Regions from separate parts of the Pseudoalteromonas sp. M58 genome, predicted to be linked through region 1. Evidence: predicted binding sites of a transcription regulator. Region 1 holds the regulator's gene; each other region holds the start of a gene.
What was found. Region 1 encodes sigma-54, which starts transcription at its own class of promoters, with help from an activator protein. Its sites were predicted from a motif close to GTTGGCACGNNNNTNGNNT; they were not measured.
Positions count from the first base shown of each region.

Region 2: the regulator sigma-54 is predicted to act here: its motif matches at 3,582-3,600, upstream of flgJ (flagellar assembly peptidoglycan hydrolase FlgJ).
Region 3: the regulator sigma-54 is predicted to act here: its motif matches at 2,534-2,552, upstream of AAGD16_RS00310 (YggN family protein).
Region 4: the regulator sigma-54 is predicted to act here: its motif matches at 4,594-4,612, upstream of AAGD16_RS00080 (EF-hand domain-containing protein).

Region 1 is NZ_CP152390.1:424,145-431,407, reverse strand. It holds gene kdsC (3-deoxy-manno-octulosonate-8-phosphatase KdsC) at 1-162, shown strand, start outside; gene lptC (LPS export ABC transporter periplasmic protein LptC) at 159-713, shown strand; gene lptA (lipopolysaccharide transport periplasmic protein LptA) at 703-1,242, shown strand; gene lptB (LPS export ABC transporter ATP-binding protein) at 1,239-1,964, shown strand; gene AAGD16_RS01975 (RNA polymerase factor sigma-54) at 2,034-3,533, shown strand; gene hpf (ribosome hibernation promoting factor) at 3,560-3,847, shown strand; gene ptsN (PTS IIA-like nitrogen regulatory protein PtsN) at 3,852-4,304, shown strand; gene rapZ (RNase adapter RapZ) at 4,324-5,166, shown strand; gene AAGD16_RS01955 (HPr family phosphocarrier protein) at 5,186-5,458, shown strand; gene mgtE (magnesium transporter) at 5,598-6,956, shown strand; gene AAGD16_RS01945 (YgiQ family radical SAM protein) at 7,044-7,263, opposite strand, start outside.
Region 2 is NZ_CP152390.1:2,431,672-2,438,934, reverse strand. It holds gene AAGD16_RS11310 (flagellar basal body rod protein FlgF) at 25-768, shown strand; gene flgG (flagellar basal-body rod protein FlgG) at 790-1,578, shown strand; gene flgH (flagellar basal body L-ring protein FlgH) at 1,593-2,276, shown strand; gene AAGD16_RS11295 (flagellar basal body P-ring protein FlgI) at 2,289-3,383, shown strand; gene flgJ (flagellar assembly peptidoglycan hydrolase FlgJ) at 3,638-4,633, shown strand; gene flgK (flagellar hook-associated protein FlgK) at 4,635-6,641, shown strand; gene flgL (flagellar hook-associated protein FlgL) at 6,644-7,263, shown strand, end outside.
Region 3 is NZ_CP152390.1:56,654-63,916, reverse strand. It holds gene AAGD16_RS00335 (cytochrome b/b6 domain-containing protein) at 1-207, opposite strand, end outside; gene AAGD16_RS00330 (AzlC family ABC transporter permease) at 313-1,017, shown strand; gene AAGD16_RS00325 (AzlD domain-containing protein) at 1,014-1,313, shown strand; gene AAGD16_RS00320 (glutathione peroxidase) at 1,407-1,898, shown strand; gene AAGD16_RS00315 (PA3496 family putative envelope integrity protein) at 2,017-2,202, opposite strand; gene AAGD16_RS00310 (YggN family protein) at 2,590-3,384, shown strand; gene AAGD16_RS00305 (hypothetical protein) at 4,145-4,285, shown strand; tRNA gene AAGD16_RS00300 (tRNA-Ser) at 4,512-4,602, shown strand; tRNA gene AAGD16_RS00295 (tRNA-Ser) at 4,656-4,748, shown strand; gene AAGD16_RS00290 (DUF4124 domain-containing protein) at 5,294-5,782, shown strand; gene AAGD16_RS00285 (aminotransferase class V-fold PLP-dependent enzyme) at 5,766-6,890, opposite strand; gene AAGD16_RS00280 (monodechloroaminopyrrolnitrin synthase PrnB family protein) at 6,892-7,263, opposite strand, start outside.
Region 4 is NZ_CP152390.1:16,048-23,310, forward strand. It holds gene pepQ (Xaa-Pro dipeptidase) at 1-1,236, shown strand, start outside; gene AAGD16_RS00065 (YigZ family protein) at 1,334-1,948, shown strand; gene AAGD16_RS00070 (TrkH family potassium uptake protein) at 2,042-3,493, shown strand; gene AAGD16_RS00075 (flagellar brake protein) at 3,518-4,180, shown strand; gene AAGD16_RS00080 (EF-hand domain-containing protein) at 4,695-4,907, shown strand; gene AAGD16_RS00085 (EF-hand domain-containing protein) at 4,978-5,190, shown strand; gene AAGD16_RS00090 (EF-hand domain-containing protein) at 5,329-5,541, shown strand; gene AAGD16_RS00095 (EF-hand domain-containing protein) at 5,606-5,821, shown strand; gene trkA (Trk system potassium transporter TrkA) at 5,907-7,263, opposite strand, start outside.

The DNA of each region.
Region 1 (7,263 bases):
GTCGGTTTTGCGGTTGCCGTAAACGATGCTCATCCACTTATTAAACGTTTATCACATTATGTAACCCAACTGCCCGGCGGTTTTGGTGCGGTAAGAGAGCTGACAGACTTACTTATGCTCGAAAATAACAAGCCACTAACTAGCCAAGGAACGAGTTCATGAATGTAGCGCGCATTATACTGAGCGTTTTATTCATAAGCTGTATGGTTTGGCTCTGGTATCCTTATTTTACTAAGGTTGATATTACTGCAAGCGAAGAAACACAAGTTATTGCTAAGCCTGATTATACCGCTATTGAGCTAAAACAAACGGCTTATAATGAACAAGGTAAAGTGAGCCATAAGGTAACTGCGGTAAAAATGGAGTTGTATCAACAACTCGGTTTTACCTTTTTTGAAAAGCCTATATTCACTTTATACAACGAGCAGCAAACATGGCGTATTAACGCCGATGAAGCCACCCTCTACGACGACCGTCAACTGGTGTTAGAGGGTAATGTAACCGCTCAAAACTTAGTAGATAACGCCATGATCGATACGATCAACGCCCAGACCATCAATGTTGATATAAAACTATTAACCATGCAATCACAGCAGCCTGTCGTTATTACAGGACCTAATTTAAAAATCACAGGTAAAGGCCTTGAGGCCGATTTAAAAACCGAGGTGATTAAACTTATTAACCATACGCGAACCCTATATTATGACCAATAACCTATTTAAAATTTTAATTTTTCCCTCACTATTAATTGCTTTTAACAGTAATGGCGCTGAACCTGCTGAAGCCCCCGCTGCTAATCAAATTTCAATTAGTGCAGATAAGCAAGAAGGTCAATTAAAAGAAAACGTAGGCATTTTTGAGAAAAATGTTGAAATTATTCATGGTAATCGCCGTATCACAGCTGACCGTTTAGAAGTGCATAAACGCGATGAGCTAGGCGATAACAAACAGTTATTAATTGCCACAGGCAGCCCTGCATATTTTGAAGAAACCCAAGCTGATGGCACCATAATGAGCGCCAGTGCTAATGAAGTGCGTTACGATGTGTCGCTGCGTTTTTTAACCTTAATCGGCGATGCAAGCATTGCTCAAGCAGGTCAACAAATAACAGCTAAAAGTATCACTTACGATATCGAGCAGCAGTTAATTAGCGCAGAAAAAGACGAAAACTCAACAGACCGTGTACACACTATTTTAGTGCCTGTTGAAAATAAAAAAGAAGATGATAAAGGCCAACCATGAGCACATTAAAAGCAGAGCTATTAGCTAAAAGCTATAAAGGTCGTGAAGTTGTAAAAAACGTTGGCCTAGAGGTTGAAGCTGGCAGTATTGTGGGGTTACTTGGCCCTAATGGTGCAGGTAAAACCACCACCTTTTATATGATTGTAGGCCTTGTCCCTAGCGATAAAGGCAAAATATCAATTGATGATAAAGATATTACTTTATTACCGATGCACAGCCGAGCGCGTTTAGGGATTGGTTATTTACCGCAAGAGTCGTCTATTTTTAGAAAGCTGACTGTTTATCAAAACTTAATGGCTATCTTAGAAACACGTAAAGAATTAAATAAACAACAACGCGAAGATACCTTAAATAATTTACTTGATGAATTTAGCATTCAGCATATCCGCGATAGTCAAGGTATGGCTTTATCAGGTGGTGAACGTCGCCGCGTTGAAATTGCTCGCGCGTTAGCAGCAAACCCTAAATTTATCCTTTTAGACGAACCCTTTGCGGGGGTTGATCCTATCTCAGTATTAGATATTAAAAAGATTATAGAGCATCTTAAAAACCGAGGAATTGGCGTACTTATCACAGATCACAACGTACGCGAAACTCTTGATGTTTGTGAAAAAGCCTACATAGTTTCTCATGGAGAGTTAATTGCATCAGGCACTCCAGAATATGTATTAAACGATAAAACAGTACGCGATGTTTATTTAGGCGAGCAGTTCAAGCTCTAATATGTGTGTTATTACACTAAGCATCTGCTAATATTAATTATAATAATTTAAAAGGATTGTTAGAGATACATGAGGCAATCATTACAGCTGCGCATGGGCCAGCAACTTACAATGACTCCACAGTTGCAACAAGCAATTCGCTTATTGCAACTCAGTACATTGGATCTCCAGCAAGAAATTCAAGAAGCGCTCGATAGCAACCCCTTGCTTGAAGTTGAAGAACACGATTACAGCGAAGACACTGCAGGTAAAAACGAACAAAAAGCCGATAACGATGACATAACGCTAAGTGCCTCAGCTGACGATAAACCTAGCGAGTATGAGCAAGATAGCGGCGAAGCAATGACCAAAGACACTATTAGCGATGATATGGCTATGGATGTTACTTGGGATGAATATATGAGCGCTGCGCCTGCCTCTTCATCGGGCCCAATGCCAGAAGATGAATCTATTTATCAAGGCTCTTCGACTGAAACGCTGCATGAGTATTTAATGTGGCAACTTCAACTGACGCCGTTTAGTCCTACCGATGAAGCGATAGCTATTGCAATTGTAGAAGCTGTAGACGACTCAGGGATTCTAACCCTTAGCTGTGAAGAAATATTAGAAAGCTTTAACCAAGAAAACGACGGCGAAGATGAAGTTGAACTTGACGAAATAGAAGCGGTACTAAAGCGTATTCAACTATTTGATCCAGTGGGAATAGCCGCGCGTAGTTTACAAGAGTGCTTGTGTATTCAGCTAAATCAATTTGATAAAGACACACCTTTTTTAAACGAAACAAAAATGATCTTAACCGATCATATTGATTTACTTGCTGCACGTGACTATCGCACGTTAATGAAAAAAACAAAGCTTAAAGAAGATGAGCTAAAAGAAATCATGACGTTGATTCATACGCTCAGCCCAAAACCGGCAGACACTATTGTCAGAGAAGAGTCTGAATACGTTATTCCTGATGTGTCGGTTAAAAAAGTTAAAGGTCGTTGGGTAGTTGAATTAAACCCAGATAGCATGCCTAAGATCAGAGTAAATAGCCAATATGCAGCTATGTCGCGTACGGTTAAATCAAGTGGTGATAGCCAGTTTATTCGCTCGCACTTACAAGAGGCTAAATGGTTTATAAAAAGCTTAGAAAGTAGAAATGACACGCTACTTAAAGTAACCAACTGTATTGTGCAGCAGCAACAGGCCTTTTTTGAACACGGTCCTGAGGCTATGAAGCCTATGGTGCTTAACGATGTGGCTGAAATGGTGGAAATGCATGAGTCGACTATATCGCGTGTTACTACGCAAAAATACATGCATACACCACGTGGCATTTTTGAGCTTAAATATTTCTTTTCAAGCCATGTAAGTACTGAAAATGGTGGCGAATGTTCATCAACAGCAATACGTGCATTAATTAAAAAATTAATCGCTGCAGAAAACTCAGCTAAACCATTGAGTGATAGTAAAATTGCAGATATATTGGCAGAGCAAGGAATTAAAGTAGCGAGGAGAACCATTGCAAAATATCGCGAATCTCTAGCTATTCCCCCGTCTAATCAACGTAAAAGTTTGATTTAAGGCGTACAACAAAGAGGAAAATGTTTATGCAACTGAATTTAACTGGTCGCCATGTAGATATTACCGACTCGCTTAGAGACTACGTAAATAGTAAATTTTCGAAGTTACAGAGGCACACTGATCACATAACGAATGTGCACGTTATTCTCGATGTAGAAAAACTAAACCAAAAAGCTGAAGCAACCGTTCATGTTAGTGGCGCTGAGATTTTTGCCTCTACTGAGCATCAAGATATGTATGCCGCTATAGACTCGCTCATTGACAAGCTAGATCGTCAAGTAATTAAACACAAAGAGAAACTTGCTCGACACTAACACTATGAAACTAAGCTCACTTATCTGTCAGGACTGCAGTAAAGCTGCGGTCCTTTTTAATAGTAAAAAAAGAATTTTAGAATTTATCAGTGAATTGGCTCACAATAAGCTGCCCTATTTAACACAACAAGATATTCTTAATGCATTAACTGCAAGAGAAAAGCTAGGAAGTACAGGCATTGGTCGAGGCATTGCTATTCCACATGGTCGCATGAGTGGTGCTCAAGAGCCCCTAGCTTTGATTTTAGTGAGCGAAACAGCTATTAATTTTGATGCGATTGATAACCGACCGGTTGACATTTTTGTCGCGTTAATTGTTCCCGATGGCGATAATCAGCAGCATTTGAAGACGCTAGCCACGATTGCTGATAAGCTCAATGATAAAGAATTTTGTAAACAGTTACGCGCCGCCAAATCGGATAGCGAACTGTATCAGGTTATCGTCAGTCAATCGTAGTAATAAAGAAAGGTGATAAATGGAATTAATAATTATAAGCGGTCGTTCAGGGTCAGGTAAATCTGTGGCGTTACGCGTTGTGGAAGACTTAGGTTATTATTGTGTAGACAATATTCCTCTTAATTTATTACCATCATTAGTGCGCAGTGTTTCCGACAGTTATAATAAAATTGCCGTGAGTGTTGATGTACGTAACCTACCTAAAGAGCAACAGCAGTTTAATGAAATCATTGAATATTTACCTGGTTTTACTAAACCAACGGTATTTTATTTAGACAGTGACGATCAAACATTAATAAAACGTTTTTCAGAAACGCGACGTCTCCACCCTTTATCTATTGATTCTTTGCCGCTTGATTTAGCCATAAAAAAAGAAAAACAACTACTTGATGTATTGATTAACCGTGCTGATTATATGATTGATACCACAGATTTAAGTGTGCATCAGCTTGCTGAGTCTATTCGTGAAAAAATACTCGGAAAAAAAGATAAACAACTGATCATTACCTTTGAGTCATTTGGTTTTAAACACGGCATCCCTAAAGAAGCAGATTACGTATTTGATGCCCGCTTTTTACCAAACCCACATTGGGAGCCTGAGCTTAAGCCACTTACAGGGCTGGACCAACCAGTAAAAGACTACCTAGCAAGTCACAGTATAGTGCAAAAATTTACATGGCAAATTCAAACATTTGTGCAAACATGGCTGCCGCATTTAGAACGAAATAACCGCAGCTACTTAACCATTGCAATTGGCTGTACCGGTGGGCAACACCGCTCTGTTTATTTAGCGCAAACCATTGGCGAAAGCTTTGCAATGAGCCATCCTAATGTAAAAATTCGCCACCGAGAACAAGAATAATACCGAGTGAGAACATGCAATGCGCTTAGAAAATACATTTTTAATAAAAAACAAATTAGGATTACACGCTAGAGCGGCGACAGTATTAGCTCAGCTTTCTGTGCAATTTGATGCCACAATCACTTTATTTCAAGATGACAAACAAGCCGCTGGCGATAGCGTGCTGGCACTTATGTTACTCGAAAGCAGCCAAGGCAAAGAAGTTAAGGTGGTATGCGAAGGCCCCGACGCTGAGCCTGCACTTAGCGCAATAGGTGAGCTCATCGACCAACGATTTAATGAGCAAGAATAAAAAAGTTCATTATTAACTCATCATCCTAAGCTTAGGTTAATAGTGGTTGAGGTAGTTTGCTCACATAAAGTAAGATAAACTAAAATTGAATAGCATTTATACCCTTCCAGCATGTAATACAATTTAATTAAGGACGCCAATGCCTGAAGCTTTAGAACAAGATATTCCACTACAACAACTAAAACAGGTGACTAAGTCACTAAATAGTGGTCAATTTGTTCAAGTTAGACGCATGCTGGCAAAGACGGCGCCTTGTGATACCGCACTTCTTTTAGAATCATCCCCGCATAAAATTCGCCGTATGCTCTGGCAGCTTGTTGATCCTGATGTACAAGGTGATGTGCTTGAAGAGCTGTCTGAAGATGTACGTTTGGGCATTATTGCGCAAATGGCACCCGAGCACATTGCTGCCGCAACCGAAGACATGGGCCATGATGACTTAGGGGAAGTACTACGTAGCCTACCTGACACCGTTTATAAAGACGTTGTTAGCGCTATGGATATTCAAGATAGAGAACGTGCAACGCAGGCTTTATCGTATCAAGAGCGCTCTGCTGGCGCATTGATGAATATAGATACCGTTACTATTCGCCCCGATGTGACTCTAGATGTGGTACTGCGTTATATTCGCTTACGCGGCGAATTACCTGAGGGTACAGATGACTTATATGTGGTTGATGAAAATAACTGCTTTTTAGGCGCCCTATCGCTGAGTACTTTATTAACTAATCCCCCTGAAAAAATTGTTCATGAGTTAATGGATGAAGACTGTGAGTCTATTCCTATTTCAATGGATGAGAGCGAAGTTGCACAATTGTTTGAGCGTCATAACTGGATATCGGCACCGGTTGTTGATGACAACGCACACTTGCTTGGGCGGATCACCATTGATGATATCGTTGATGTTATTCGTGAAGACGCTGAGCACAGTTTACTGGGTTTAGCGGGTTTAGATGATGAAGAAGATACCTTTGCACCTGTGTTGAAAAGCTCTAAAAAGCGCTCAATTTGGCTGGGTGTAAACTTACTAACTGCATTGCTGGCTGCAATTGTGGCGAGCTTTTTTGAAAACACCTTAGCTATATTACCAATTCTTGCTGTGCTCAATGGCATTGTCCCGTCAATGGGTGGGGTTGCAGGCAGCCAAACCTTAACTTTGGTTATTCGCGGTATCGCGGTGGGTCATATCAACCAAACTAACCAACGTTTTTTATTATTAAAAGAACTCGCTATCGGTGCGATTAACGGTATGGTTTGGTCTATCCTAATTGCCGGTGTTGTTGCGCTTTGGCAATGGGATTTCAAACTCGGTGGTGTTTTAGCGTTTGCTATGTTTATGAATTTAGTTGCAGCAGGTATTGCGGGTGCTAGTATCCCACTATTGCTTAAAAAAATGAAAATAGATCCAGCACTTGCAGGCAGTGTGGTACTAACCACGGTAACTGATATTGTTGGTATATTTGCCTTCTTAGGTACTGCGACTTGGTTATTGATTTAATCTTTTTATAAACGTTTTTAAACAAAAACACCGCATCAATACGCGGTGTTTTTGTTTAAGCCGATAGTTACTTTACATAAGTTAAGGCTACTTAGCGCGCTGGCGATTACCACCTACCTTAGGTTTAGTGTTGGCTTTTTTAAACTGGCTAAAGCCAGTATGACGAGTAAGCGCAGGACGACCGCCCTTGTTACCTTTTCCGCCTTTGGTTTGTCTTTCATCTCGTCCTTCTTCAGGGACTAAACAGTTAGGTCCTTTACCAATAAGCTTGGCTTTGCCCATGTTACGCAGGGCTTCGCGGACCATT
Region 2 (7,263 bases), 1.3 Mb from region 1:
TAGATTTCTTAATGAGTCGATGTTATGGATAAAATGGTCTACATAGCGGCATCTGGCGCTAAACAAAGCATGCAAGGGCTTGCTCTTAAAGCCAATAATTTGGCAAATGCGAATACCACTGGGTTTAAATCTGATTTTGCGCAAGCACGGTCAATGCAGGCTTTCGGTGAAGGTTTGCCGACTCGTGTTTTTGCTATGCAGGAGCGCCCAGGATCTAACATGACATCGGGCGGTGTTGTCGAAACAGGTCGCAGCCTTGATATTGCTATGAGTGATAATGCATGGCTGAGTGTTCAGGATGCCTCCGGTAATGAAGCCTATACAAAAGTGGGTTCGTTAAATATAACGGCTGAAGGAATGTTGACTACCAGCGACGGTCGTCAAGTTATTGGCGAAGGTGGGCCAGTCATATTACCTGTACCGATTGAAAAAATTGAATTTAGCAAAGATGGCACTATTCAAGTTCGCCCTCAAGGTGCACCGGCTAACTTTTTAGAAGAAGTTGATCGGCTAAAAGTAGTTGATGCAAACAACGCTACACTCGAGAAGGGGAACGATGGCTTATTTAGAGCTAAATCAGGCCAAATAGTCGAAACATCAGCCAATGTACAAGTATTAGGTGGCACATTAGAAAAATCGAATGTAAATCCTGTGCATGAAATGGTCGATATGATCAGTCATCAACGCCAATTTGAATTACAAGTAAAACTGATGAAAACAGCTGAAGAGATTGACGAACGTCAAGAACAGCTGATGCGCATCGTTTAACTATAACGTGAGGATATTATTATGAATCCAGCATTATGGATAAGTAAAACAGGGCTTGACGCTCAACAAACAGATATATCGGTTATATCAAATAACTTAGCGAATGCCAGTACAGTGGGTTACAAAAAAAGCCGCGCTATTTTTGAAGACTTACTCTATCAAAATATTAATCAACCAGGCGGTCGCTCATCGCAAGACACCGAAATGCCGTCGGGCTTAATGCTGGGCGCGGGTACGAAAGTGGTCGCTAATCAGAAAAACTTTTCCCAAGGTAACATGCTCACCACTGAAAATTCATTAGATTGGATGATTTCTGGTCCTGGATTTTTTGAGGTTTTACAGCCTGATGGCAATATTGCCTATTCGCGTAACGGCCAGTTTACCACCGACGGTGAGGGGCGAGTTGTAACTTCGGGTGCCGGTTACGTTGTTCAGCCTGAAATGAATGTGCCTGATGATGCACAGTCAATCACCGTATCTCAAGATGGTGAAGTGTCAGTTCGCATTAAAGGTCAAGCCGAAAACGTGGTTATTGGTCAAATTACTATTAGTGATTTTATCAATCCGTCGGGCCTTGAGCCTATAGGGCAAAACCTTTATACCGAAACTGCAGTAAGTGGTGCACCTGTTCAAGGTAACCCGGGGGTTGAGGGCTTAGGTACAATTATTCAAGGTTCACTTGAAACATCAAATGTAAATGTGACCGAAGAGTTGGTTAATTTGATTGAAACTCAGCGAGTTTACGAAATGAACTCAAAGGTAATTTCAGCGGTTGATGAAATGATGAGCTACATCAATCAACAATTATAGTCTTGGGGGATTGTATGCGTAATATCATGTTATTTGCAGTAGGGACTTTACTGTTAAGCGGTTGTGTATCTACACAAAATAATGAAGTAGTGCAGGACGATCCCTACTATGCACCTATGTATCCTGAGCCTAATATGGAGCCAGTGGTAGCAACTGGCTCTTTATTCAGTACTCAGTTATCGAATGACTTATATGCCGATAAGAAAGCACTTAGAACAGGCGATATCATTACGGTTAAATTGCAAGAGTCAACCCAAGCCACAAAAGCGGCTAAAACAGAAACAGATAAACAAACAGATGCTAGCCTCGATCCTGTTATTGGTTTAGGTGGTTTACCGGTTAATATTGGTGGCGATAGTATTCAATTTGGGGTTGGTAGTGATGCGTCGTTTAAAGGTGACTCAAAATCAAATCAATCAAACAGCCTAGTTGGCGATATTTCGGTTAACGTGATGCGAGTATTACCAAATGGTAATTTAGTGATTCGCGGTGAAAAATGGCTAACGCTAAATACCGGTGAAGAATTTATTCGCTTAGAGGGGTTAGTGCGTCCACAAGATGTTAATGCTGATAATACCGTTGAGTCTAATCGTATTGCGAATGCGCGTATTCAGTATTCAGGTAAGGGTCAAACTCAAGAGGCACAAAGCCCGGGTTGGTTAACGCGTTTCTTTAGTAGCTCATTGTTTCCCTTTTAGAGGACATTCAACATGAATGGTTTTAAAGTTTTTTGTTTTATGGTGCTACTAGGCTGGCAATTAACTGCCAGTGCTGAGCGAATTAAAGATGTGTCTATGGTTGAAGGGGTGCGCTCAAACCAATTAGTGGGCTATGGGTTGGTTGTTGGTTTACCTGGTACCGGTGAGCAAAGCCGTTTTACCGAGCAAAGCTTCAAAGGTATGCTTAATAGTTTTGGTATTACGTTACCAACAAGCCTAAAGCCAAAAATTAAAAATGTTGCCGCAGTCGCGGTTCATGCAGAACTTCCCCCATTTAGAAAACCAGGGCAAACCATCGATATTACCGTTTCATCAATTGGTAGTGCGGGAAGTTTGCGTGGCGGTACGTTATTACAAACATTTTTAAAAGGGGTTGATGGCAATGTATACGCTATTGCACAAGGCAGCTTAATTGTTGGTGGCTTAGGTGCTGAAGGCCTAGATGGCAGCCGAGTCGTTATTAATACGCCAACCGTAGGGCGCGTGCCAAACGGTGCCACTGTTGAACGTGCCGTTAAAAGCCCATTTATGCAAAACGATTATATAACCTTTAATTTAAATCGTCCGGACTTTACAACCGCAAAACGTTTAGAGAAAACCATTAATGATTTAATCGGCCCAAATAGCGCACAAGCACTCGATGCCGCCTCTATTCGGGTAGTTGCTCCACGAGATGCTTCACAGCGCGTATCGTATTTATCAACTCTTGAAAACTTAGAGTTTAAGCCTGCGGATACTTCGGCTAAAATAATTGTTAACTCGCGTACCGGCACTATAGTTATTGGCAAAAATGTTAAATTACAACCTGCTGCTATCACCCATGGTGGCCTTACTGTGACCATTGCTGAGCAACAAAATGTGGCGCAGCCAAATCCTCTAGCAGAGGGTGAAACAGTGGTTACCCAGCAAAGTATTATTGACGTTAATCAGGATGATTCACGTGCTTTTGTATTTGACCCAGGTGTGAGTCTTGATGATTTAGTTCGCGCAATTAATGAAGTTGGCGCTGCTCCAGGTGATTTGATGGCTATTCTTGAAGCACTTAAAGAAGCCGGCGCCATTAATGGTCAGCTTGTTGTAATTTAGTTTTATAAGACCCTATTTAGGGTCTTTAACATTTAACCTAAAAAAGACGCGGCATAAAGCCGCTGCTACCACAGCAATAAACACTGAATTTAACCCTACACAATAAGTAGTAGCGAGTTTACCTCGCGTCTCTCACTTAGTTTAATCTCTGCCTAGAACCTAGAACCTAGAACCTAGAACCTAGAACCTTTCACTTCGCTTGGCTCAATTATTGCATGGCATTAAGTATTATTAATTATTGTGTCAAAAAGCTGATGGAAACAAATCATCTAGATAAACAAAACTTTTTTGATTTAGGCAACTTAGACTCTTTGCGTCGAGATGCTTTAAACAGCGGTGATGCATCAACCGATGCATCTAAAGCGGCGTTAAAAAAAGCGGCGGCACAATTTGAAGCTATCTTCACCCAAATGCTACTTAAAAGTATGCGTAAAGCCAATGAGGCTTTTGAAGACAAAGAAAGCCCATTTAATGCAAGTGGCGTGAAGTTTTTTGAAGAAATGCACGACCAACAGATGGCTACAGAGCTTTCATCAAATGGCTCTTTAGGTCTTGCAGATTTAATTGTGCAGCAACTATCGCCAGATGGAAAAAACTTTATGCCAGGCTCTGTTCTTCGTACAACGTCAGATTTCTTTAGTGACCAACGTGCGGGTAGCACCTTACCTCATCAAGAAAACCAAAAGGTCACTGAAAAAGTGCCGCTCGTTGATTCAACTGAAAAAAGCGAACAAAACATAGCGTCTGGCACATTTGAAAATGCTGAGGAATTTGTAAGTACAGTGTGGGAGCATGCAAAAACAGCGGCTAAGAAAATTGGTTTAAATCCGGCGGTTATGGTTGCGCAAGCAGCATTAGAGACTGGTTGGGGTAAACATATTATCAGTAAAGGTGATGGCAATAGCTCAAATAATTTATTCAATATAAAGTCAGATAAAAGTTGGCAGGGCGAAAAAGCCAGTAAGGTCACTTTAGAGTTTGAGCAAGGCGCTGCAGTTAAAAAGCAAGCAAGCTTTAGAGCGTATGACTCAATAAAAGATAGCGTGAATGATTTTGTGGATTTTTTAACGCAGAACCCTCGCTATCAAGATGCATTAAACAATACAGCAAAACCGCACAAATTTTTAGACTCTTTACAGCAAGCCGGTTATGCAACCGACCCTAACTATGCAGACAAAATAAAAAGAGTGCTTAACAGTAACGAGTTAAAGAATATCGCCACAAGCGTTATCCGCCAAGGAGTAGAGTAACATGTCGTTTAATTTATTAAACATTGCTAATTCAGGAATAAGAGCAAACTCTGAGTTATTGCAAACGACAAGTAAAAACATCGCAAACGTTAATACTGAAGGGTATGTACGAGAGCGCACTGAATTTACTACTATGATTGATAATCAGGTGGGCCGCGGTCAAACGTACCGGTTATTAAATGAGTTTGCACAAAAGCAATTAAACCGAGATACCTCAAATAAAAGCTTTTTTGATCAATTTGTTAGCGAGGCGAGTCGGGTTGATCAAATTTTTTCAGAAAAATCAAACAGCTTATCAACTAGTATCAACTCGATGTTTAACAACGTACAAGAAGCACTTAACCAACCTTCATCTACGGTTGCTCGTTCATTAGTGATGAGTGATGCGCAAAATCTGATTGATCAAATGGACCGGCTTGCAGGTATTGTTTCAGAGCAAAAAGCAGTGGTTAATGAGCAATTAGAAATATTTTCTGAAGAGGCGAATACGTTAATCGAAAGTATTAGTTCGTTAAATCAAGAAATTGCGGGTGTTCATGGCACTAAAAACGAAGCAGATGCTAGCTCAGCTTACAATGAGCGTGATAAAGCAATACGTGATTTATCAAAACTAATTGATATAGAAACACTCGATGGCCCTAATGGTGAAAAACAAGTATTTATGGGCACAGGTGAAGCGGTTGTTATGCAAAATGGTTCATTTAACTTATTTTCGATTAGTGGCGATCCCGATGCCAATTTTAAAGAGTTACGCTTAGATGTAAATGGTGGCCAAGCCGTTCCACTAGAAATAGATCCCACTAAACTCAAAGGTAAAATTGGTGGCTTATTGGCATTTAGAGACGATATTTTGGTGCCTGCACAAAATCAAATAGGTCAGATGGGCATTGCGCTTGCTGATTCGTTTAATCAGCAAAACCGTTTAGGAATGGATGCAAACGGTGAGCTTGGAGGCGATATTTTTGATATCCCAACGGTCAGTGCTTTTGTTTATCAAGCAAATACCGGAACAGCTAATATGTCAGCAACCGTTGAAGCTGGTAAAGGCAGTGAACTACCAGCGAGTGATTTTGTGATCACCTATACGGGGAACCCTAACGAAGTAAGTATTCAGCCAATAGATAATAAAGGCGAGCCTTTAGGCAGTGCATCGTTAGCTGTTATTCCACCGAGTGGCATTATTGACTCTGCGGCAATCACCAGCGGGGAGTCGTTTGGTTTAGAGCTAAACGTAACCGGAGCCGGTAATGCCGGTGACCAATTTCAGGTAAAACTTAATAGTGTCGCGGCAGGCAATATATCGCTGACAACAGGTCGGGGAGAAGACATTGCATTGGCCTCTCCAATTAGAACAGCAGACGGGCTTGATAATACAGGCACTGGGACTATTTCACCGGGTGATGTGAGCGATGTAACTACCGGCAGTTTTACAAACCCTTTAGGCTTAGCAAATGGTCCTATTAACATTGTTAAAACTGCTAATGCTAACGAATATCAACTTACTGATGGTAATGGTACAACCACGTTTACGGTTACACCGCCTGCTAACAATATTTTGGCGCAAGCGGGGCCTCCTTATGATGGCTATGGTTTTGACTTTAATATTGAAGGGGTACCGGCTACAGGTGATACCTTTAATTTAGAATTTAATGAAGGCGGTTTTGATGATAACCGTAATGGTCAAAAACTCGCTGACTTACAAAATAGCGACTTAGTACGTCAAAATGTGGTAGCAAGTGCCTCAGCCGATAATCATAAAACCTTGAACCAGGCCTATGCTGGATTAGTAACCGATGTTGGTGTAGTAACCAGTCAAGCAAAAACCAACGGGGCGGCATTTGATGCTTTAGCACAGCAATCAGAAGCCTGGTATGAATCGTTATCCGGCGTAAATTTAGATGAAGAGGCAGCTAATTTGCTGCGTTTTCAGCAATCTTATGCTGCATCGGCTCAAGTACTGTCTGCAGCACGTTCTATTTTTGACACTTTACTGAGTGCGGCGAGGTAATTATGCGTTTATCAAATAATTTAATGTATCAAAATAACATTAATAAAATACTTGAGAATCAACAAAATGTAGCTGGTGCGCAGGAGCGCGTTACGACAGGTCAAAAATATTTGAGTACCTCAGAAAACCCTGCTGCTATTTCGCAGGGTATGTTGTACACCAATAAAATAGAAACTAATGAGCAGCTGACGAAGAATATTAACCAGCTAAAAGGGCGTTTAGAAACCGAAGAAAGTTTATTACAAGGTATGAACGACACTATTTTAGAAGCGCAAATGTTAACTATACGAGCGGGCAATGGTTCGTTAGATAAAGGTGATTTGGCTTCGGTTGCCAGTGAACTAAAAGAGTTACAAAAATCGCTGCTTAACTTAATGAATAGTCAATCTGAAGGGGGGAAATACCTTTTCTCTGGCTATCAAGACGATATTCAAACTTATACATTTAATAGCACTAATGGCAAATACGAATACCAAGGCGATCAAGGCCAGCACGAAGTAACCATTGCAAAAGGCGTTGAGATCAAATCAAGCGATAATGGCTTTAATGTATTTGAACGAGTTGATGCACGTCTTGATGTGGTATCGAATGATGGAGCGCCATCAGGCGGTATTACCGCTGG
Region 3 (7,263 bases), 370 kb from region 1:
ATGCAGTAATGCCGATATTCTTGCCGTTTTACTGCCTATAAGACCCCATATAATCCGCGTTGAGATAAGCGCTAAAGTAAAAAAGCCAACCACAAAATGTAGCTCTATCATGCCCTCTTCAGCACTAAAATAAAGCGCAGCAATACTCAATACTAATAACCAATGAAAGCTTCTTAAAAAGCCATCCCACACTTTTACCTTGAACATTGCACCTTCCCTAAAAAACAGTATCATCTAAAACGCTAACTATTTTAGCATCTTAATATTAAGGTATCCTAATGAGTCTTTCTACCAGTGCGCAGAGTAAAACACATGCAGTCCATTAAAAAACCGATACTAAAAGGCTTTTTAGATATGCTGCCATTATGTTTAGCCGTTATTCCTTGGGGGATTTTATGTGGCTCGTTGGCAATACAAAATGGCTTTACCCCTTTTGAAACTCAAGCCATGTCGCTACTGGTATTTGCAGGCTCGGCGCAGCTGGTTGCAATTGAGCTCATTGCTGGTAATACCCCTCTATTAACCATTTTATTTACCACGTTTATTATTAGCTCTCGCCATTTTTTATATGGCTTGGCGGTTCGTCACAAAGTGATTGAGCAACCCATGCGTTGGCGCCTTCCAGTCAGCTTTGTCTTAACTGATGAACTATTTGCTTTTTCGCATCACCCTCGCGCCTACCAGACTCAAACGCGCCTAATTTACGCGCTCAGCGCAGGCTTTAGCTTTTACATTGCTTGGAATATTTGGACACTTATCGGTATTGTAGCCGGCACTATGCTCCCTGATCTAACCAATTTAGGACTCGACTTTGCGATTGCTGCAACCTTTATTGCTTTGGTTATCCCAGGAGTTAAAAATTTAGCCACTCTTGTCACGGTCATTGTTGCAGGGATCTGTGCTACTTTATTAAAAAGCACAGGCTTTGAGCTGTGGTTAGTATGCTCAGCACTATTAGCAATGAGTGCAGGTTACGCTGTAACTAGAATAGTAAAAAATAAGGACGCTAAATCATGATGACGACTATTTTACTTATGGCATGTATTACCTTTTTTACCCGTTATTTATTCTTACACCGCGCGCTACCATTTAAAGTAGGGCCTAAAATGCAGCAGTTTTTGAGCTTCAGTGCACCTGCGGTTCTAACAGCGATTTGGGTGCCGATTGTATTTATAAATGATGGTGGCATTAATCTAAATTGGCAAAACCCTTATTTAAGCGCAGCGATTGTAGCCATTATAGTTGCTTACAAAACACATAATATTTACCTAACCACACTTGCTGGTATGGGGTTATTTTTGATTTTAAATTAACAGTAACGCCATAGCAGTGTTCACTATTTCGACTTTGTTAATCACCAAGCAAAGGTTAGACTATGCCAAATAAACAAATAATAGCTTAATAATATGCACCCATTTCATCAACTAAGTGCTACTAGCCTGCAAGGCCAACCTATCGATTTTAAAGAGTTTGTAGGTAAAGTTGTGTTAATAGTAAATACCGCAAGTGAGTGTGGATTCACCTATCAATACGAGTCATTGCAAGCATTACACGAAAAGTATGCCAGCCAAGGTTTAGTCATTATAGGTTTCCCGTGTAACCAATTTGGCCAGCAAGAACCTGGAGACGCGAATCAAATAGCGCAAGGTTGTTTAATCAATTACGGAGTTAGTTTTTTAATCGCAGAAAAAGTGAACGTTAATGGTCAGCATACACATTCGGTTTTTCGCTATTTAAAATCTGTATTGCCGGGGTTTTTGACACGAAAAATTAAGTGGAACTTCACAAAGTTTTTGATTAATGCAGATGGCTCACCGATTAAGCGCTACGCGCCCTTTACTAAACCTGAAAAACTAGAAAAAGTAATTGAAAAAGCATTGCTCGCAGCTAAAGTTTGAGGCTTAAAAATTATAAAGAGGCATAAAGCCTCTTTATTACCAACCCACAGAGCTTTAAATACTACCTAAGTAGCAGTTAAAAGCTAATATGTCGGCACTGATTTGTACTAGCGACAACCTAATCAATATAATCGTTTAAGTCATCTTCACCTAGGTTTTTACGCAAGCGTTTTTGCTCAAGGTAATCCTCTAACTTTCTTTTCACCTTTTGCTTTTTCTTGTCGTGTTGATTACGCCCGACCATTTCGTATTCGTCTTCAACAAAATCATCATCTAGCGCATCGTAACTAAATGTCTTACCCACAACCCACTCCATAAAGTGTTTGAGACCAATTACGGATTCTTGTATCGCGATAATTGGTGAAATTAAAATGTTCAACGCAAATTCATTGTACAAATTTACGTCAAAATAAAGCCACATCGCTATCCTAAATAGTCTCTGTGTCAGTATTGTGAATAAATAGCGCTAAATTTGAATTGTGGAAAGTGAGAGTTTTTTATCGTATCGATAAATTTTATTTATTAGCATTTGATTATTGGTTATTTTGACCAAATTTTAGCTTTTTCAATGACTTTACTTTCAACTTCAAAGCACCTTAAAAATCACAAGCCACTGTTTTTAAACACTAAAAACTATTGGCACCAAACTTGTTATAAGTTAATTATCATCAGCAAAAAACAGAGAATAAACATGAAAGAATTAATATTAGTTAGCGCAATTATGTGCGCCCCCGTCGCCATGGCTCATAACGATAACAGCTCTTCAATTACATTTAGTAACGACGAATGTAAAGTTGAGTTTAAAAACGATGTACGTATAAAGCCAAGTGAATTAGAAATTTTTAAAGCCAACAATCAACGTATGACTTTTACCACTCAAGGTGAGTTGTCGATCAATGGCGAGCAAGTAGCATTAAATAGCGCTCAGCGCCAAGCACTGACCAACTACACAGATAATTTACGTGCGCAATTACCTGAAGTAGCCAACATTGCACTTGATGGCGTTAAAATTGCGGGCGTTGCATTAGAAGAAGTCGCCAATGCATTTAATATTGATGGCCTCGATAACATTGCTACCTTAATGGACGATATTCAACAAGAAGTAGAGGGTACCTTTTACCAACAAGGTACATTTGTCATGGGCCAGCAAAGCTTCACTCAGTTTGGTGAAAACTTTGAACAGCAGTTTGAACAACAAATAGAAACTGCCGTTGAGTCGGCCGTAATGCAATCAATGGGCAGTATTTTAGTAGCATTAGGCTCTGAGCTAATGGGTTCAGGTGGCGACATGCAAGCCTTTGAAGAGCGCATGGAAAATATGGGCGCACAAATAGAAGAAAAAGTAGAGCTCCATGCAAAAAAACTTGAACAGCGTGCAAATACACTGTGTGGTGACTTTGTTGAAATCGCACAACAAGAAACTCAACTTGCTGCGCAAGTGCCTGCATTAAAAGGCTATGAGTTATTTACTATAAAACAGCACTAACTGCTCAGCATTTTAATTAATCTCCCTTTGCGGCATTTGCTTTTAAGCTATGCCGCATTTTGCGTTTTTTACCCCCACCAGTCCCATTTAACTCAAATAATAGACTGTTGAGCGGATCTGCTCTTGCTGTGCAGAGGCATTTTGTGGCTTCATAGTAAAATACAAACCAAAGTATAATCTTCACTTCGCTCTAGATCACTTAGAATGCCGTCCGAGCTGATGATTGTAAGCCCAAATTGCAAACATAATTAAACCCATCTTTTTAGATTTATATTCATGAGATGGTACGTTCCCCAGTTAGAAGCGTTTTAAAACGCAACTAACTCCAAAGTGCCTAGTAACCTAGGCACTTTTTTTATAATTTAAAAACCTCGCAACACTATTTTTATCGTTTATTTACTGCTCTTATCTGATAAATAATTAACCACCTATAAATAACATGTTAAATCTTTGAACAAAGTAAAGTTAAGCCCAACCAATACAAAATAATTTAATCTGAATAAATATTCAAAAAACTCTTTTTATAAACAGTTTAAACTCAAAAAAAACCGAAAAGACCCCATATAAAAGCGACATAGCAATGAGCCCACATGAATAATTATACAAAAAATAATAAACCAGTAGTTGAACGACAAATTAATAAAGCGATTTCGGATTAAAAAAACTAATACTTCACCAGCAATTTTTATCGCTTTATTTTTAACCAACCTACGGGCAAAATGCACACGTTTTCAACAGACACAACCTTGGAGCGAATACAATGAACCCAATTAATACATTAAACCAAACAGCCACAACTCACGTTGCAGTTAAACCAACTAATCGCAAAGCGAGAATGTTAGCTAAACTTAACCGTTACGGAAAAAAATTAGCACTTGGCGGTGCAATTCAATACAAATAATCACCCAACCATGATTTTTGTATTGTTGCAGCAAACACCCAACCACTAAATGAAGTTTCTTCTTTAGCTCCATCTGTTTGCTGCCAGCTCCCTCCTCATAGCTAAAAATCATCTTTAATTTTCATAATTTACAAAAAAAACCGCATTTACGCTCACTTTTTAATCAAACGATCTTTTTGCTATTTACACAGGCAACTCACCTAAGTATTATCCTGCATCACGACGTGGAGAGATGGCAGAGTGGTCGAATGCACCGGTCTTGAAAACCGGCAGGGGTTTATAGCCCCTCTAGGGTTCAAATCCCTATCTCTCCACCACTTATTTGTATTAATTGGTTTTTTCCGATTGATAACACGCTGAATAATGCGTCGGAGAGGTGTCCGAGTGGCCGAAGGAGCTCCCCTGCTAAGGGAGTATAGAGTTTGTAGCTCTATCGAGGGTTCGAATCCCTCCCTCTCCACCATTACTGATTACAAGCCACTTAATTGTGGTTTTTTTGTGCCTAAATTTTAACTCCTTTAAGAAATAGGGAGGGTGAGCACCCTCGACAGGGTTCGATAAAATGTCTGGAACATTTTAGGCCGCTGCAAGCGTCGCGCAGCGATTAATTACAGGGATGTAAGTAAGTCTATCCCTCCCTCTCCACCATTACTGATTACAAGCCACTTAATTGTGGTTTTTTTATGCCTAAATTTTAACTCCGTTAAGAAATAGGGAGGGTGAGCACTCTCGACAGGGTTCGATAAAATGTCTGGAACATTTTAGGCCGCTGCAAGCGTCGCGCAGCGATTAATTACAGGGATGTAAGTAAGTCTATCCCTCTCTCTCCACCATTACTGATTACAAGCCACTTAATTGTAGTTTTTTTGTGCCTAAATTTTAATAGCCTCTATTAATTTGCACTTTGTATTACGCAGTCGCGAGCGTATGCTAATAAATTAAACAAATTGTATGGTGTCACAACTTAGTGCATTATAAATGGTACTTTAAACCAGCTTAGGTTTAACCATGGCAAAGCTAATATTACTACTGTGTTGTTTGGGTGCCTGTGCTGCTAGCATGGCAAATGAAGTGACGGTTTATAAATGTACCATTAAAGGAGTGCCTACTTTTAGTCAAACTCCTTGCGCTGAAGACGCTCAAGTGATCACGCTTAGAAACGTCAACATCATGCAAACAAATACGCCACAATCTGAAAACACGCCTGTTGCCGATACTTCTGTTGACGATTATCTAGCGGTGCAACAAATAGAGCGTGATATTGTGCAGCTTGAGCTTAAGATTAAACAATACCAACAAGAATACGCACAAAAAAAACAGCAAATCGATTACATGACCCAAGATAAAGCAAATCGCTTAGGGGCCAGCTCAATTGCGAATGCCATTACCACTGAAACGGCGGCACTTAAGCAGCGATTTGACCCACAAATCAAGCAAGCACAACAACAAATAGAAGCACTCACTCAAAAAAAACAGCAGCTTAGTCAGCAACCTTAAGTATGTGCTTCACAACATCAATAAATGTTTGTATCTCTGACTTTGTATTATATATGTGAGGTGAAACACGGATGCCGAGTTTACGCACATCAACACTTATTTTTGCAGTCTCTAATGCTGTTAATACACTTTGCTGATGCTCAGAAAACTGCAAAATAGCGGTGCCACTACATTGCTCTTTAGCGCTAGGTGACATTAAAAAAGCGCCCAATTGCTGCTGAATTAACTCAAGTAACATCAAGTTGTGCGATCTCACTTGTTCAACGCCAAATTCAACAATATATTCAATACTATGAGCGGCAATGATAAAAGGAAGTACCGAGGGCGTACCGCCCCAAAATCTAAGTGTTTTAGCGTTATATTGAAAATGCGAAATATCAAACTCGAATGGGTTTTGATGTGAAAACCAGCCAACATCTTTTGGCTCACATTGTGTTATTTGCTTTGGATTTACCCATAAATAGGCCGCACCAGGCCCTCCGCATAGCCACTTCACACTTGAACCAATCATAAAGTCAGCATTTAACGCCGTTAGATCGACAGGGATAACCCCTGCCGATTGCGCCACATCAATTATTGAGAGTGTATTCGTGACTTTACTCAGCGCCACAATATCGTTTATGGGAGCTTGCACACCCGTATTAGAATAAACATGGCTAACAAAGACCCCATCAATCTCTGAAGTTAAATATCGCTGCCATACCTGTCTATCACTCAAGTCTTCATGCTCAGGGATGTAGCGTATTTTTGCACATTCAGGCAGTGCTTTTTGCATTACAAACCCCATACTGGGAAAGTCAGCCTGCGCCATTAATACCGTACACTGTGGTTTATTAAATACGGGGTGTGACATAACCAATTTAGTTAAACCACTGGATAAATTAACCTGAGGACAAAATTGCTCACAAGGCGCATTAAACAGCTGCCCTAATGCCTCAGTAAATCTTTCAATAGCGGGTAACCACTGTTGCCATGGCTCTTTTACACTTTCATGCCAAGGAGTAAAAAAATGTTCAGTGGCATTTTCTAAGCTCGTTTTTAATGGGCGGCCAACAGAGTGGCTTAATAAATAACAACCCTGTGGCATACAAAAATCATTTTTAGCCATATTAATTAATCCACTGTTTTAGCGTGTTTAAATCATCAAAGCGCGTATTTATGTCGTCACGCTTTGCCGCGGCACGCCTATCTCTTAACTTAGCTAATGAATCGAGCAGTACCGGTAGAGGAGGTCCACTGGCGGTTACTTTACTCATATGCTGTTGTTGCATGTGCTGTGATGGCTGAGCAATAAACTTTTCCACCAGCTGATTATGATGACCGATAGCGGTGTCGCCATGTAATTTACACACTTGAATAAATAGTTTGCCGTGCTTTTGAAACCAGTCTGTATTTTTATATTGTTCGGCCTCTAAAAAATCATCCATTAGGCTTTGCATACGCATGGCTTCACGAAGTATTTGTTGATCCTCTGGCATCAT
Region 4 (7,263 bases), 410 kb from region 1:
GGATTAGTCATTCATTCAGGCCAAGCTAAGCGCCAATTTTTAGATGATATGTATTACCCGTTTAAAGTTAACCCTCATTTTAAAGCGTGGCTACCGGTTATTGATAATCCACATTGCTGGATTGTGGTAAATGGTAGCGATAAGCCAAAACTTATTTTTTATCGCCCAATTGATTTTTGGCATAAAGTACCTGATGAGCCAAGAGATTTTTGGGCAGAATACTTCGATATTGAATTGTTATTACAACCCGATCAGGTTGAAAAGCTACTACCTTACGATAAAGCTAAATTTGCCTACATTGGTGAATACCTCGAAGTAGCACAAGCACTTGGCTTTAGTATTATGAACCCTGAGCCAGTACTTAACTATATTCATTACCACCGTGCTTATAAAACGCAATATGAACTTGAATGTTTACGTAATGCGAATCGTATTGCGGTTGATGGCCATAAAGCAGCGCGTGATGCGTTTTTTAATGGTGGTAGCGAGTTTGATATTCAGCAAGCTTACTTAATGGCAACGCGCCAAAGTGAAAACGAAATGCCATATGGCAATATTGTGGCACTTAACGAAAACTGCGCTATTTTGCACTACACCCATTTTGAGCCAAAAGCACCACAAACGCATAATTCATTTTTAATTGATGCGGGCGCTAATTTTAATGGTTACGCTGCGGATATTACCCGTACCTACGACTTTAAAAAGCAGGGTGAGTTTGCTGACTTAGTTAACGCTATGACAGCGCATCAAATTGAGTTAGGAAAAAGCTTAAAGCCAGGTTTACTGTATGGCGATCTGCATATTGATTGTCATAACCGTATTGCTCAGCTATTAAGTGATTTTGATATTGTTAAACTACCTGCAGCCGAAATTGTTGAGCGTCAAATTACCTCAACTTTCTTCCCGCATGGCTTAGGGCATCATTTAGGTGCACAGGTTCACGATGTGGGTGGTTTTATGCGTGATGAAACAGGGGCACATCAAGCGCCACCAGAGGGTCATCCATTCTTGCGCTGTACTCGCTTAATTGAGAAAAACCAAGTATTTACTATTGAGCCAGGTTTGTACTTTATTGACTCTTTATTAGGTGATTTAGCACAAACAGACAATAAGCAGTTTATTAACTGGGAAAAGGTCGAGGCGTTTAAACCTTTTGGCGGTATTCGTATCGAGGACAATATTATTGTTCACGAAGATAGCCTAGAAAATATGACGCGTAATTTATTACTCGACTAAATCCTTATAAAGACGAGTTAGCCAATACGCGCTAAAATAAACGGATACAAAGGGGCCTTTTGGCCCCATTTTTTTAATTAAAGCCTAAGTAAGTGCTATGTCTGAATATAAATACCCAGCCGAAGCTGTATTTCATCAAGAAGAAATTAAAAAAAGTACCTTTATCGTTCATATAGGTCACACGCCCGATCTAAATGCTGCGAAAGCCTTTATTAAAAATATTGAAGAAAAATATAGTGATGCACGTCACAATTGTTGGGCACATGTTGCAGGTAACCCAGGGGGCAGCCATGTTTATGGTTTTTCTGATGACGGGGAGCCCAATGGCACCGCCGGTAAACCCATGCTCAATGTGCTAGTGGGCTCAGGCTTAGGTGAAGTGACCGCTGTGGTAACACGTTACTTTGGAGGTATAAAGCTCGGTACGGGTGGGCTGGTGCGTGCTTATGGTGGTTCACTCAATAATGCCTTAGCAAAACTACAAACCGTGGTGAAAGTGCCGAGCGCTGAGCTGGTGGGCTTTAGTGAATACAGTATGCAAGGGGCGATAGAGCAACATTTAAAAACGAACTTTCAGGTACTTAATATTGAAAAACAGTTTACTGCAAATATTGAGTGGACTATTACCATTGATAGTCGCCAAGCGCAGCAAGCCATCAAAGATATTTTTGATTTAAGCCACGGCGCAGTTGAGTTAACAATCAAAGAGTAATAGTCTTACATTCATCCCATTTAATGATTAAACATTAAATTTCGAGTCATACAGTAGTTATTTTAATTTACTAATAAAAAAGCGATACGCTCAATGCAATTTCGTACCATCATAAAAATTCTTGGCCAATTGGTTGCGCTATTCAGTATTACTATGGTGCCACCAGCGCTAGTGTCTTTAATTTATAAAGATGGTGGAGGGGTGCCGTTTGTTTTAGCCTTTATATTCAGTGTTGTTATTGGCTTAATGGCTTATTACCCAAATAGGCATGAGCATGGCGATTTAAAAGCCCGCGAAGGCTTTTTAATCGTGGTTTTGTTTTGGCTAGTACTAGGCGCGTTTGCCTCCTTACCGCTGGTATTTTTACAAGAACCCAACCTCTCTTTAGCCGATGCCGTGTTTGAAGCTTTTTCTGGCTTAACCACAACAGGGGCTACCGTGCTGACCGGTATAGAGTATCTGCCTAAATCGGTCTTGTTTTATCGCCAACAATTACAGTGGTTTGGTGGTATGGGGATCATTGTATTAGCGGTAGCAATCCTGCCAATGCTTGGCGTAGGTGGTATGCAGTTGTATCGGGCTGAGATTCCAGGCCCCGTTAAAGATTCCAAAATGACCCCGCGTATAGCCGACACCGCTAAACACCTTTGGTATATTTATGTGTCTATTACCCTTGCATGTACTTTGGCGTATTGGAGCGCTGGCATGAATTGGTTTGATGCAATTTGCCATGCTTTTTCTACGGTGGCTATTGGTGGTTTTTCTACTTATGACGCTTCAATGGGGCATTTTGATAGCCCAGTAATTAACTTTATTTGTGTGTTCTTTTTAATTATCGCAGCCATTAACTTTTCTCTGCATTATGCTGCTGTAGCGAGTCGTAATATTAGTGTCTACATTCGTGACCCTGAATTCAAAGTGTTTCTATGTATTCAGCTCGCGCTGGTGGTGATTTGTTTCACGGTACTTTCATCTCACGATGTTTATGCCAATGGCGATGAAACCCTCGATCAGGCATTGTTTCAAGCTGTATCTATAAGCAGCACCGCAGGATTTGCCACAGATAACTTTTCTGCTTGGCCTTTGTTTTTACCTATTTTATTAATATTCTCTAGTTTTATTGGTGGCTGTGCTGGTTCAACTGGTGGCGGTATGAAAGTAGTGCGCGTGTTTTTACTTTATCTACAAGGGGTGCGAGAGCTAAACCGCTTAGTGCATCCTCGAGCTATATACTCTATAAAGTTAGGACGAAAGGCGCTACCAGATAAAGTAGTTGAAGCGGTATGGGGTTTTTTCTCGGCTTATGCACTAGTCTTTATTATTATTATGTTAGCGTTAATGGGCACCGGGTTAGACAATATAACGGCATTCTCAGCAACGGCAGCGTGTTTAAATAACCTTGGGCCTGGTTTAGGTGATGTTGCTTCTCATTATGGCGCTATTACCGATACTGCAAAATGGATATTAACCGTGGCAATGGTATTTGGTCGTTTAGAGATATTTACCTTACTTGTGCTATTTACCCCAACATTTTGGCGTGGATAACGTTATAAATATCAGGAAGGAAATATGCGAAAAACCAATTTGGAAAAGTTAAACCAAATCGTCACGGGTGGCATAGTTGATTTAGAAATCCTCACCCCCACGAGTAGCCGACGCGTAAAAACAGAGTTTATAGGCTTATTAGAAAATAAGTTTATTATTTTAAATTACCCCAATGCAAAACGGCTCCCCATGGCAAGTGATTATTTACGCGATGGTGTGATGGTGGTGGTAAGAGCGCTTATAGAGGGCAGTGGTGGGCATGTTTTAGCGTTTCGTCAGCAGCTTATGTCTGTAGCATCTCACCCGGCGAAGTTATTGTTTATCGACTATCCTTCACAAGTACAGCTATTTGAACTGCGCTCGCAAGCGCGTATACCGACGCTGTTTCCAGCCAAGTTAAAATTATCGGATGATCGCCCTTCCTTTGAAGGCGTTATAAAAGATATTTCGTTAACGGGTGTTATGTTTGATATTAAAACAACCCAAGAAATCGACGACATTAAAGATATGCGTTGCATCGTAGTGTTTGATGAAGATACAAAGCACGAAGGGCAAATATGCAGTGTGAAAAAACATGCTAAGGGCATATATTGCGGAATTCGATTATTTGCCAGTGAAGAGCAAATGAAAGCCCTGATGGGGGATCACTTCATTGACCCTAATGCACTTGAAGTTGAAATTGTATAAGACCTGTTATCTTTCGACGCTGAACATTTTACAATTCTAAAATATCAACAAGCTCTAACATTTTCGCTCTTTTGCAACAAATAGCCATGTTTTGTTGTTATTTTTAAAAGCCATTTCAAATTTATTTTATAAATTCATTAAAAACAATTAGTTAAACATGTTTTTTTATTCTAATTTTTTTGTTTATAACAAAATTAAACTCAACTCACCTTCCTTTTTGTTTATTTAATCCTCTTTTTTAGCGATTGCTCATCGACTGTGTGGGGTTTTCCTTAAAGTCAACTCTTTGATTTTTATTGTTTTAATTTTATTGCCTTATCTACTGTTGCTAAAAAGCAACAAAATAACGAGTTAAATAGCGCCATTTTCAGCTAGTTGCTGGTTAATTTATTGAAAATTATGGTTTTTATATTTTTGGCATCGAAGTTGTAATAGTCAGGCTGTATTGAACGAAACGTGATTTAAAGTAAAACACTTAATCGCATAAAACATAAACTTTGAAGGAAGATAGATTATGAAAAGCATTAATAAAACTTTAGCACTTATCGCATTAGCTTCATCATCAGCCGCTTTTGCAGCAAGCGACTTTGACACGCTAGACGTTGACGGCAACGGCGCAATCAGTCAAAGCGAAGCATCGGTTGATGCAAAATTAATGAGCATGTTTTCAGAGCTTGATACTGACCAAAACGGTGAGTTATCAAAACAAGAGTTCTCTAAAGCATAACCCTAAGCTATTAAAGTTTTGGGAGTTAAAAGCTCCCCGATTATTTAAACGATTTTAAGGAATACTCATTATGAAAACATTACACAAAACATTTGCACTTATCGCTCTTGCTTCTTCATCAGCTGCCTTTGCAGCGAGCGACTTTGACACACTAGATACCGACGGTAACGGCGCTATTAGCCAAAGCGAAGCATCGGTTGATGCAAAATTAATGAGCATGTTCTCAGAGCTTGATACTGACCAAAACGGTGAGCTATCAAAAGAAGAATTTTCGAAAGCATAAGACAAGGCTAAGTATATTCTGAGTTGCCAAAGACAACCTAAATAGGCAAGGAAGCCTATGAAAGAGAATAACAAGGACCGTGATAGCCAGACACAATTTTTTGATAGACCATTGCATTACATTTTGAAGGATTAAATTATGAAAACATTACATAAAACATTCGCACTTATCGCTCTTGCTTCTTCATCAGCTGCTTTTGCAGCAAGCGACTTTGACATGCTTGATACTGATGGTAACGGTGCTATTAGTCAAAGCGAAGCCGCTGTAAACGCTGATTTAACGGCCGCATTTACTGAGCTTGATACCGACGGTAATGGTGAGCTTTCTAAAGCTGAGTTTGCAAACTTTTAATTTTTGACTTTTTTCATTGCACAGGGATCTCAGAGAAGGATTTCCCTCTTATAGGAGACTTATTATGAAAGCATTAAACACAACACTTGCGATTTTAGTATTAGCGTCATCATCAGCAGCTTATGCAGCGGTAGATTTTGCCTCTTTTGATAGTAATGGCGATGGTGTAATTAGCCAGCAGGAAGCCGCCGCTAATAAACAACTAATGAACATTTTTGATGATTTAGATACCGACGGAAATGGTGAACTTTCTAAAGAAGAGTTTGCAAGAGTACAATAAGTATTAACTCATCATACTCCACTAAAGCCGCTTAATAGTCAGCGGCTTTTTTGTGTTTGTTGATTACTTAACTCAAGCAGTTTAATTATAGAAAAATAGCGCTAACTTGGAATAACTTTTCAACCACGTTAATGTGCTTTTTATCAATTAAGAACATGATTACATGATCGCCTGACAAAATAATTGTATCGTCATGAGCAATCAGTACATCGTCATTTCGCACAATTGCACCTATTGTGGTACCTGCAGGCAATTTAATATCGGCAATTGCGCGACCTACCACTTTAGAGGTATTTTCATCACCATGGGCAACGGCTTCTATGGCTTCTGCAGCCCCTTTACGCAACGAGTACACGTTTACAATGTCGCCACGGCGCACGTGAGTCAGCAACGCAGAAATAGTCGCTTGTTGTGGTGAAATCGCAATATCAATTTCGCCGCCCTGTACTAAATCAACGTAAGCACCTCGTTGAATAAGCACCATGGTTTTTTGTGCCCCCATGCGTTTTGCGAGCATAGCCGACATTATATTTACTTCATCGTCGTTGGTAACGGCAATAAACACATCAACCTGTTCAATGTGTTCTTCAGAGAGCAGCTCCTGATCGGATGCATCACCACAAAATACCACGGTGTTGTCGAGCATTTCAGAAAGCTGTTCGGCACGCTCTTTACTTCGCTCTAGTAACTTAACGCTGTGGTTTCTTTCCAGTGAACGGGCTAGGCCTGCACCAATATTACCGCCACCGGCAATCATGATTTTTTTATACGAGCGTTCCAGCTTTTGTAGCTCGTTCATTACCGCACGAATGTGTTTGGTTGCGGCAATAAAAAATACTTCATCGTCGGCTTCTATTACGGTGGTGCCTAACGGTTTTATCGCTTTACCTTGGCGGTAAATAGCGGCTACCCGAGTTTCAACATTAGGAATATGCTGCTTAAGTGTAGATAGGGCATAGCCTACCAATAAGCCGCCATAGTAGGCTTTTACAGCCACTAAAGAGAGCATGCCATCGGCAAATTGCAGTACTTGTAATGCGCCAGGGTAGTCTATTAGGCGGCGAATATACTTAGTAACGAGTGCTTCTGGGGCTATGTAATGATCGACAGGTAAGTCATCATTATGAAAGAGTTTTTCGCGGTATTTTAAATACTGCTCAGAGCGAATACGGGCTATTTTGGTCGGTGTATTAAAAATACTGTAGGCAACTTGGCATGCCACCATGTTAACTTCATCTGAGCTGGTCACCGCAATAATCATATCGGCATCTTCAGCCCCTGCGCGACTTAACACGTCAGGGTGGGCGCCGTGGCCTGCAACACCTTGTAAATCGTATTTATCTTGCAGCTCGCGCAAGCGGTTACCGTCGATATCAACTACGGTTATTTCGTTTTGTTCACCCACTAGGTTTTCTGCGAGTGTGCCGCCAACTTGCCCAGCA